2 regions of the Streptomyces sp. NRRL B-3229 genome follow, and region 2 is predicted to be linked to the other one. Evidence: riboswitches for the same ligand, from Rfam matches in the RefSeq annotation. Region 2 holds a riboswitch; the other holds the start of a gene.
The links. Region 2 has a riboswitch for thiamine pyrophosphate ahead of thiO (glycine oxidase ThiO). Riboswitches for the same ligand answer to the same signal wherever they lie in the genome.

Region 1 (4,193 bases), on a different contig from region 2:
GAGAGCCGTGGTGACCGGAACCGAGGCGACCAGGCCGATCGAGCCGACCAGGGTGCGCACGATCTCCTCCGCCACCAACTCGCTGTTGGCGACAGTGCCCACGCTGGACTGGGCGATCGAGAAGAGCAGCAGCAGCGGCAGTGCGGCACCCGCGTAGGCGAGCACGAGGGTGTTGACGACGGAGGCGATGTGATCGCGGCCGATACGGATACCGGCCCGGTAGAGGCCTCGCCAGCCCATCGCCGGGTTGGCCTCGTGCAGTTCCCACACCGCCGACGTCTGGGTCACCGTCACGTCGTCCAGGACACCGAGCGAGCCGATGATGACGCCGGCGAGAAGCAGACCGCTCATGTCGATCGACGGATACAGCCCGTGGATCAGACCGGTGTTGTCGTCCGTGTTGCCCGTCAGCGCGGCCCAGCCGATGAACTGCGAGCCGAGGACGCCGATCAGCAACAGGGAGATCAGCGTGCCCAGTACCGCCACGGACGTCCGGGCCGACAGACCGTGGCACATGTAGAGGGCGATCAGCATGATGGCGCTGGACCCGACCACCGCCACGACCAGCGGGTTCGAGCCCTGGAGGATCGCGGGCAGCACGAAGAAGTTCAGCAGCAGGAAACTGACGGCCAGGGCGACCAGCGCCATGACACCGCGCAACCGCCCCACGATCACGACGACCAGCGCGAAGATGCCGGCGAGCAGTCCCATCGGGAACCTGCGGTTGACGTCGGCGACCGAGTACTGAAGGTCCCTGGGCGCCGAGGGCTCGTACGCGACCACGACCTTCTCGCCCTCGTGCAGCTGCCGTGACTGGTCCGGCTGGACGATCTCCGTGAAGGTACGGCCCTTGTCGTCGCCGGTGTCGACCCGGATCGTCGCCTTCTTGCAGGTGCCCTTCGCCTGCTGCTCGGCCGAGGAGCCCTCGGCGGTCGAGGTGTCCCCGGTCGGGGTCTCCCCTCCGGCGTTCACCGACTTGCAGCTGACACTCACGACTGTGGTGACCGTGGCCTGCTGGGTCTGCCGGTCGAAACCGACCCCGGTACGTTGGTGCGCCGGGGCGCCACCGGGCCACAGCACCGCGAGTCCGACGACGACAGCCCCGGCGAAGGGGATCAGGATCGCTGCGATGACCTTGCGCAGGTGCTTGGAGACGGGGGTCGCCGGGCCGTGGCTGTGACTGTGGCCGTGAGAGTGACCGCCACCGCCGCCGCCGTTGCCGCCGCCGTTGCCTCCATCGCCTCCGCCGCCGTCCGCGTGGCCGTGCCCGTGGTCGTGTCCGGGCGCGCCGGAATGGTGTCCGTGACCGTCATGGGGGGCGTGGGTGCGGCTGTGGCTGTGGTGCCCCCCGAAGCCCTCTCTTTGGCCGTGCCCGCCCCCGAAGCCCTCGCCCCGGCCGTGACCGCGGTCGCCACCGAAGCCCTCGCCGTGACCTTGCCTGTCCTGGAAACCCTCGCCACGGTCGTGGCCGCCACCGAAGCCTTCGCTGAGGCCGTTGGACCCATACGCGGGGCCAGGCCCCTGCTCCCGGCCGGCCCCCGGCCCGTATCCCTGCGGATAGCCCGGAGCACGCCCAGGACCCGCCTGCCCGGGACTCTGCGCCTGGTCAGGCCCCTGACCAGGCCGCTGGCCAAGCCCCTGGCCAGATCCCTGCCCACGCCCCGGCGCCTGCCCGCGCCCGAAAGCGTCCCAGCCCCCGGAATCGGACGCGCCCATACGACCGTTGGCGTCCGCCGCGTCGCCGCCCGGAGCGCCGCCCGGCCCGCGTCCCGGCCCGTCACCGGGGCCGTTTCCGGAGCCCGGTCGGCGCTGCGGCTCGGGAGGCGGGTACGGAGGCTGATGTGTCGTGGTCACCGCCCGATCATCGCAAGAACGAATGGGGCCCCCTGTTCACCGCGCCCGAATTGACGCTAGCGTGGTGGCACCTTTGTACACGCGGGAGCTCGGAGCACCGGGCTGAGAGGGCGCTGACCTCCGTCCCAGCGATGTTTCACGTGGAACGTCCTCACGCGAGAGTGACGTTCCCCACGAAACGTCGGCAGACGGAAGCCGCTGCGTCGACCGCCGAACCTGTTACCGGGTAATGCCGGCGTAGGGAGTAGGTCTCATGACCATCAAGGACGCACGCACGCCTGCCTCCAACCAGGACGAACCGTCCATTCAGGGTGAAAGCTCGACACAGCACCCCACGCAACCCCCGACGGAGGCCGGGAAGTCCATCGGCTGGCACAAGGCGTACGTCGAGGGCTCGCGCCCCGACCTGCGGGTGCCGGTCCGCCAGGTGCACCTCACCAACGGGCAGTCGGTGACGCTGTACGACACCTCGGGCCCGTACACCGATCCGCTCACCGAGACCGATGTCCGTCGGGGGCTCAACCCGCTCAGGGAGAACTGGATCGTCGCCCGCGGGGACACCGAGGAGTACGCGGGCCGTCCCGTGCGTCCGGAGGACGACGGGATCAAGCACACCTCTCCCCGCGGCGGCAACCTGCGCAACCTCGACGCGGTGTTCCCGGGCCGGCCTCGCCTGCCACGGCGTAGTCGTGACGGCAGCGCGGTCACCCAACTCGCGTACGCCCGCCGGGGGGAGATCACACCGGAGATGGAGTACGTGGCCATCCGGGAGAACGTGGAGCCCGAGGTGGTGCGTGAGGAGATCGCGGCGGGGCGTGCGGTGCTGCCCGCGAACGTCAACCACCCGGAGATCGAGCCGATGATCATCGGCAAGCGGTTCCTGGTGAAGGTCAACGCCAACATCGGCAACTCCGCGGTGACGTCCTCCATCGAGGAGGAGGTCGAGAAGATGACCTGGGCGACCCGTTGGGGCGCCGACACGGTCATGGATCTGTCCACCGGCCGCAACATCCACACCACCCGTGAGTGGGTGCTGCGCAACTCCCCCGTCCCGATCGGCACGGTGCCGCTCTACCAGGCGCTGGAGAAGGTCGACGGCCGGGCCGAGGAGCTGACCTGGGAGATCTACAAGGACACGGTCATCGAGCAGGCCGAGCAGGGCGTGGACTACATGACGGTCCACGCGGGCGTGCGGCTGCCGTACGTACCGCTGACGGCGAACCGCAAGACCGGGATCGTCTCGCGCGGCGGTTCGATCATGGCCGCCTGGTGCCTCGCGCACCACAAGGAGTCGTTCCTCTACGAGAACTTCGAGGAACTGTGCGAGATCCTCGCCGCCTATGACGTCACCTACTCGCTGGGCGACGGTCTGAGGCCGGGATCGATCGCGGACGCCAACGACGAGGCGCAGTTCGCGGAGTTGAGGACGCTCGGGGAACTCAACACGATCGCCAAGCGTTTCAACGTACAGACCATGATCGAGGGCCCGGGACATGTCCCGATGCACAAGATCAAGGAGAACATCGACCTTCAGCAGGAGATCTGCGATGAAGCTCCTTTCTATACGCTCGGTCCGCTGACCACCGACGTCGCTCCTGCGTACGACCACATCACCTCCGGCATCGGCGCGGCGATGATCGCCTGGTGGGGTACGGCGATGCTCTGCTACGTCACGCCCAAGGAGCATCTGGGTCTGCCCAACCGGGAAGACGTCAAGACGGGTGTCATCACCTACAAGATCGCTGCCCACGCGGCGGACCTGGCCAAGGGACATCCCGGGGCGCAGGACTGGGACGACGCCCTGTCCGACGCCCGCTTCGAGTTCCGGTGGGAGGACCAGTTCAACCTCGCCCTGGACCCGGACACGGCTCGTGAGTTCCACGACGAGACCCTCCCGGCGGAGCCGGCCAAGACGGCCCACTTCTGCTCCATGTGCGGACCGAAGTTCTGCTCGATGAAGATCAGCCAGAGCATCAACGAGCGGTTCGGCGGGGCGGCGGCCGAAGGGGCCTCGCCCGAGGAGGTCGCCGAGGGAATGCTTCAGAAATCGAAGGAGTTCGCGGCGAGCGGGAACCGGGTGTACTTGCCGCTGGCGGAGTAGTCCCGCGCCGACAGGACGGTCCGCACCCGCGACTGTGCGGCGTCGCGGGCCGCCCTGTTCGTCGAGTCAGTCGCGCTCCGCGAGGAAGAGTCGTGCCGCCGGGGGAGACGGCGATGCATCTCCTCCAGGTCGTCGAAGTCGAAGTCCCCTCCAGGTGCGTGAGTTCGATGCCCTGCCCGTCGGCCGGCGCAGCCGCCGTCGATCAGACAGGCCGCCGCCCAGGCATCCCAGCGGTACA
Region 2 (4,193 bases):
GCCAGCCGGCCCGCCTCCACCCCGTGCCGCATCGCCTGCGCCATCAGTTCCGGCTCCTGCGCCCGTGTCACCGCCGAGGCGAGCATCACCCCCGCGCACCCCAGCTCCATCGCCAGGGCCGCGTCGGACGCCGTACCCGCCCCCGCGTCCAGGATCACCGGCACCCGCGCGTGCTCGACGATCAGCTGGAAGTTGTGCGGGTTGCGGATGCCGAGCCCGGAGCCGATCGGGGAGCCCAGCGGCATGATCGCCGCGCAGCCCACGTCCTCCAGCCGGCGCGCCAGCACCGGGTCGTCGTTCGTGTACGGCAGCACCGTGAAGCCGTCGTCGACCAGGGTCTCCGCCGCGTCCAGCAGCTCCACGCCGTCCGGGAGCAGGGTCCGCTCGTCGGCGATGACCTCCAGCTTGATCAGGTCGGTGCCGAGCGCCTCGCGCGCGAGACGGGCCGTGAGGACGGCCTCGCCGGCCGTGAAGCAGCCCGCCGTGTTGGGCAGCACCCGGATGCCGAGCCGCTCCAGGACGGACAGCACGGAGCCGTGCACCGACGGATTCACCCGCCGCATCGCGACCGTCGTGAGCTCGGTCCCGGAGGCGACCAGCGCCCGCTCCAGGACGTCCAGGCTGGGCGCCCCGCCCGTGCCCATGATCAGCCGGGACGAGAACGGCGTACCGCCGATGACGAAGGGATCGTCGGCCATGGGTCAGCCTCCTTGGACGGCGGTGAGGACTTCCACGCGGTCACCCTCGGCGAGGGGCGTCGAGGGCCACTGCGTGCGCGGCACGACGGTCTCGTTGACCGCGGCGGCGACCCCGGAGGGCGCCGCGGTCAGGGCCCGTACGACGGTGTCGAGAGCCGTACCGGGAGCGAACCGGCGCGGCTCCCCGTTGACGGAGATGTTCATGCCGGCTGCTCCACCCGCCGAAGGAACCGACCCGGGGTGAACGGACGGGCCACCTCCGGGAGTTCACCGGTCGCAAGGACATGGGCCATCGCGTCCCCGGTGACCGGGGTCAGCAGCACGCCGTTGCGGTAGTGCCCGGTGGCGAGCAGCAGGCCGGGCAGGTCCGTCGGGCCGAGCAGGGGAGCGTTGTCGGGGGAGCCCGGGCGCAGTCCCGCGCGGGTCTCCGTCAGCGGCAGCTCGGTGATGCCGGGGACCAGTTCGTGCGCGTCCCGCAGCAGTTCGTACACCCCGCCCGCGGTCACCGTGGTGTCCCAGCCCAGCTCCTCGCTGGTCGCGCCGATCACCAGCTCGCCGTTCTCGCGCGGCACGAGGTAGACATGGCTGCCGCGCACGACGGCCCGCACGGTACGGCTCAGGAAGGGCGCGTACCGGGGTGGCACGGTCAGGCGCAGCACCTGGCCCTTCACCGGCCGCACCGGGGGCAGGACGGCCTCGGGGACCCCGTCCAGACGGCCGCTCAGGCTCCCGGCGGCGAGCACGACCTGGCCCGCGTCCAGTGCGCCGCCGTCCGTCGTGGTGATCCCGGCGGCCCGGTCCCGGACGATCCGCAGGCGCTCCGCCCACACGCGGTGGAACACCACACCGGCCCGCTCGCACGCGGCCAGCAACGCGCGCGTGAGGCGGCGCGGATCGATCTGGTGGTCACCGTCCACCCGCAGCCCGCCCCGCACCCCCGGTGCGAGCATCGGCTCCAGGCGGCGGCACTCGCGCCCCGACAGCCACTCCGACTCCAGGCCCGACTGCCGCTGGAGCGCGTGCAGTTCGCGCAGATGGGCGCGGTCGTCGGCGTCCAGGGCCACGGCCAGCGTGCCGCACCTGCGGTAGCCGAGGTCGTGGCCGGTCAGCTCGGTGAGCTCGGCCGCGAAGTCGGGGTAGCGGTGGGCCGAGGCGAGGTTCAGGCCGAGCAGTGTCTGCTCGCCGTAGTGCAGTTCGGTGACCGCGGCCAGCATCCCGGCGGCCACCTGGGCGGCCCCGCCGCCCGGTTCCGGGTCCGCCACGGCCGTGCGGAGACCGCGCTGCGCGGCCCGCCAGGCCGTGACCAGGCCGATGATGCCGCCCCCGACGACGAGGACGTCTGACGTACGTGAGGACATGGGCGTCCAGCCCCTCCCTTCGCCGGCATGACCCGGATCAGGTTCGTACGGTCGGAGGCCGGCCAGCCTCCCTCTCAGCCCGGTGCGTCCGGGCTCCCGCGAGTGCTCTACGTTGGCCACCCTAGCCCGACCCCGTACGTCTCAGTAAGGGAGCCTCTCTCCGTGGCACGCTCGCTCGACAACCTCGTCCTCGCCCCGGTCGCCGACCAGGCCCCAGGTCAGGTGGGCACCGGCACCCGGTTCACGTACCACGAGAAGGACGGGGAGATCTGGGCCGAGTACGCCGGCGGTGACGTGGTCCGCGGGCATCTGGTCGGCACGCGCGCGGGAGACCGCCTCGACTTCCGCTACGTCCAGCTCAAGCACGACGGGACGACGTCCTCCGGCCACTGCGTCTCCATGGTCGTCGACCTGCCCGACGGCAGGGTGCGGCTGGAGGAGACTTGGCAGTGGGAGTCGCAGTCCGGCAGCGGGACCAGCATTGTGGAGCAGCTCACTCGGCACGACTCCTGACTGACTGAACGTCAGGTGGCTAGGGTGATCAAATGACCGAGCAGACACAGGCGCAGCAGCGGGTGGTCGTGGTCGGGGCGGGCATGGCCGGCGTGCAGACCGCGGTCGCCCTGCGCGAACGGGGCTTCCAGGGCACCGTCACGGTGATCGGCGCGGAGCCCCACCAGCCCTACGACCGACCGCCGCTCTCCAAGGCGGTCCTGCTGGGCAAGGCCGAGGGCTCCGCCTTCGACGTGGACTTCGAGGCCCTCGGCATCGAACTGCGGCTCGGCCGCGAGGCGCTGGGCGTGCGCCCGGACGCGCACGAGCTGGACACCGAGGCCGGGCCCGTGCCGTACGACGTCCTGGTCCTCGCCACCGGCGCCGAGCCGATCCGGCTGCCCGGCACCGAGGGCGTGCCCGGCGTGCATCTGCTGCGCACCCTGGACGACGCCGAACGCCTGCGCCCGGTGCTCGCCCGGCAGCACGACATCGTGGTCGTCGGCGCGGGCTGGATCGGCGCCGAGTTCGCCACCGCCGCGCGCGAGGCGGGCTGCGCGGTCACGGTCGTGGAAGCCGCCGACCGGCCGCTCGCCGGCGCGCTGCCCGCGGAGGTGGCCGCCCCGATGACGTCCTGGTACGCCGACGCGGGCGCCGATCTGCGCACCCACGCGCGCGTGGTGCGCGTCGAGCCCGGCGAGGTCGTCCTGGACGACGGATCCCGGGTGCCCGCGGGCGCGGTCGTGGTCGGTATCGGCGCCAGGCCCGCCACGGCCTGGCTCGCCGGTTCCGGCATCGAGCTCGGCGCGCACGGCGAGGTCGTCGCCGACGAACGGCTGCACACCTCCGCGCCGGACGTCTACGCGGTCGGCGACTGCGCCTCCTTCCCCTCGCGGCGCTACGGCGAACGGCTGATGGTCCACCACTGGGACAACGCCCTTCAGGGACCTCGCACGGTCGCCGCGGCCGTCCTGGGCGAGACCTCCGCGGTCTACGACCCGGTCCCGTACTTCTGGTCCGAGCAGTTCGGCCGCTTCGTGCAGTACGCCGGCCACCACACGTCCGCCGACACGACCCTGTGGCGCGGTGAGCCGTCCGGCCCCGCCTGGTCGGTGTGCTGGCTCAGGGACAACCGCCTGGTCGCCCTCCTGGCGGTCGGCCGCCCCCGCGACCTGGCGCAGGGCCGCCGCCTGATCGACGCGGGCACCGAGATGGACCCGGACCTGCTGGCGGACCCGGCGAGGCCGCTGAAGGCGGCGGCGAGGTAGCCGGCCTGCCGGACCCCGGCCCGGGAGGGGGCGGGAGCTCGTTCGGGAGCTCTCGGTGGCACCCGGCATCTCGCCCTGTGTCCCCCGCCGGAGGCGCCCCGGCTTCCGACTGTCAGTGCGGGATGGCACGCTTAATCCCGTGACCGAGATTGACGCAAAGATCGATGCACTCGTCCCCGCCTGGCTCACCCTCCCCGACATCGCGGAGCTGCTCGACGTCGAGGTGACGCGGGTGCGGCAGCTGGTCAAGGAGGGCCAGCTCATCGCCGTACGCCGTGGCGAGAACCGCGCGCTGCACGTCCCCGCCGCCTTCATCGACGGGGCCGAGCAGAAGGTGGTCAAGGGGCTGGCCGGGACCCTGACGCTCCTGAGGGACG

Region 1: another riboswitch for thiamine pyrophosphate. It lies ahead of thiC (phosphomethylpyrimidine synthase ThiC); the one in region 2 lies ahead of thiO (glycine oxidase ThiO).

What each region holds. Positions count from the first base shown of each region.
Region 1 is NZ_JOGP01000009.1:190,820-195,012, reverse strand. Features, by position in the region: partial or broken gene IF54_RS39640 (YibE/F family protein) at 1-1,314, opposite strand, end outside; TPP riboswitch at 1,926-2,115, shown strand; gene thiC (phosphomethylpyrimidine synthase ThiC) at 2,108-3,955, shown strand; gene IF54_RS0117245 (DUF4240 domain-containing protein) at 3,895-4,193, opposite strand, start outside.
Region 2 is NZ_JOGP01000008.1:410,922-415,114, reverse strand. Features, by position in the region: gene IF54_RS0116155 (thiazole synthase) at 1-698, opposite strand, end outside; gene thiS (sulfur carrier protein ThiS) at 702-902, opposite strand; gene thiO (glycine oxidase ThiO) at 899-2,056, opposite strand; TPP riboswitch at 2,054-2,166, opposite strand; gene IF54_RS0116140 (hypothetical protein) at 2,219-2,569, shown strand; gene IF54_RS0116135 (NAD(P)/FAD-dependent oxidoreductase) at 2,602-3,816, shown strand; gene IF54_RS0116130 (Rv2175c family DNA-binding protein) at 3,956-4,193, shown strand, end outside.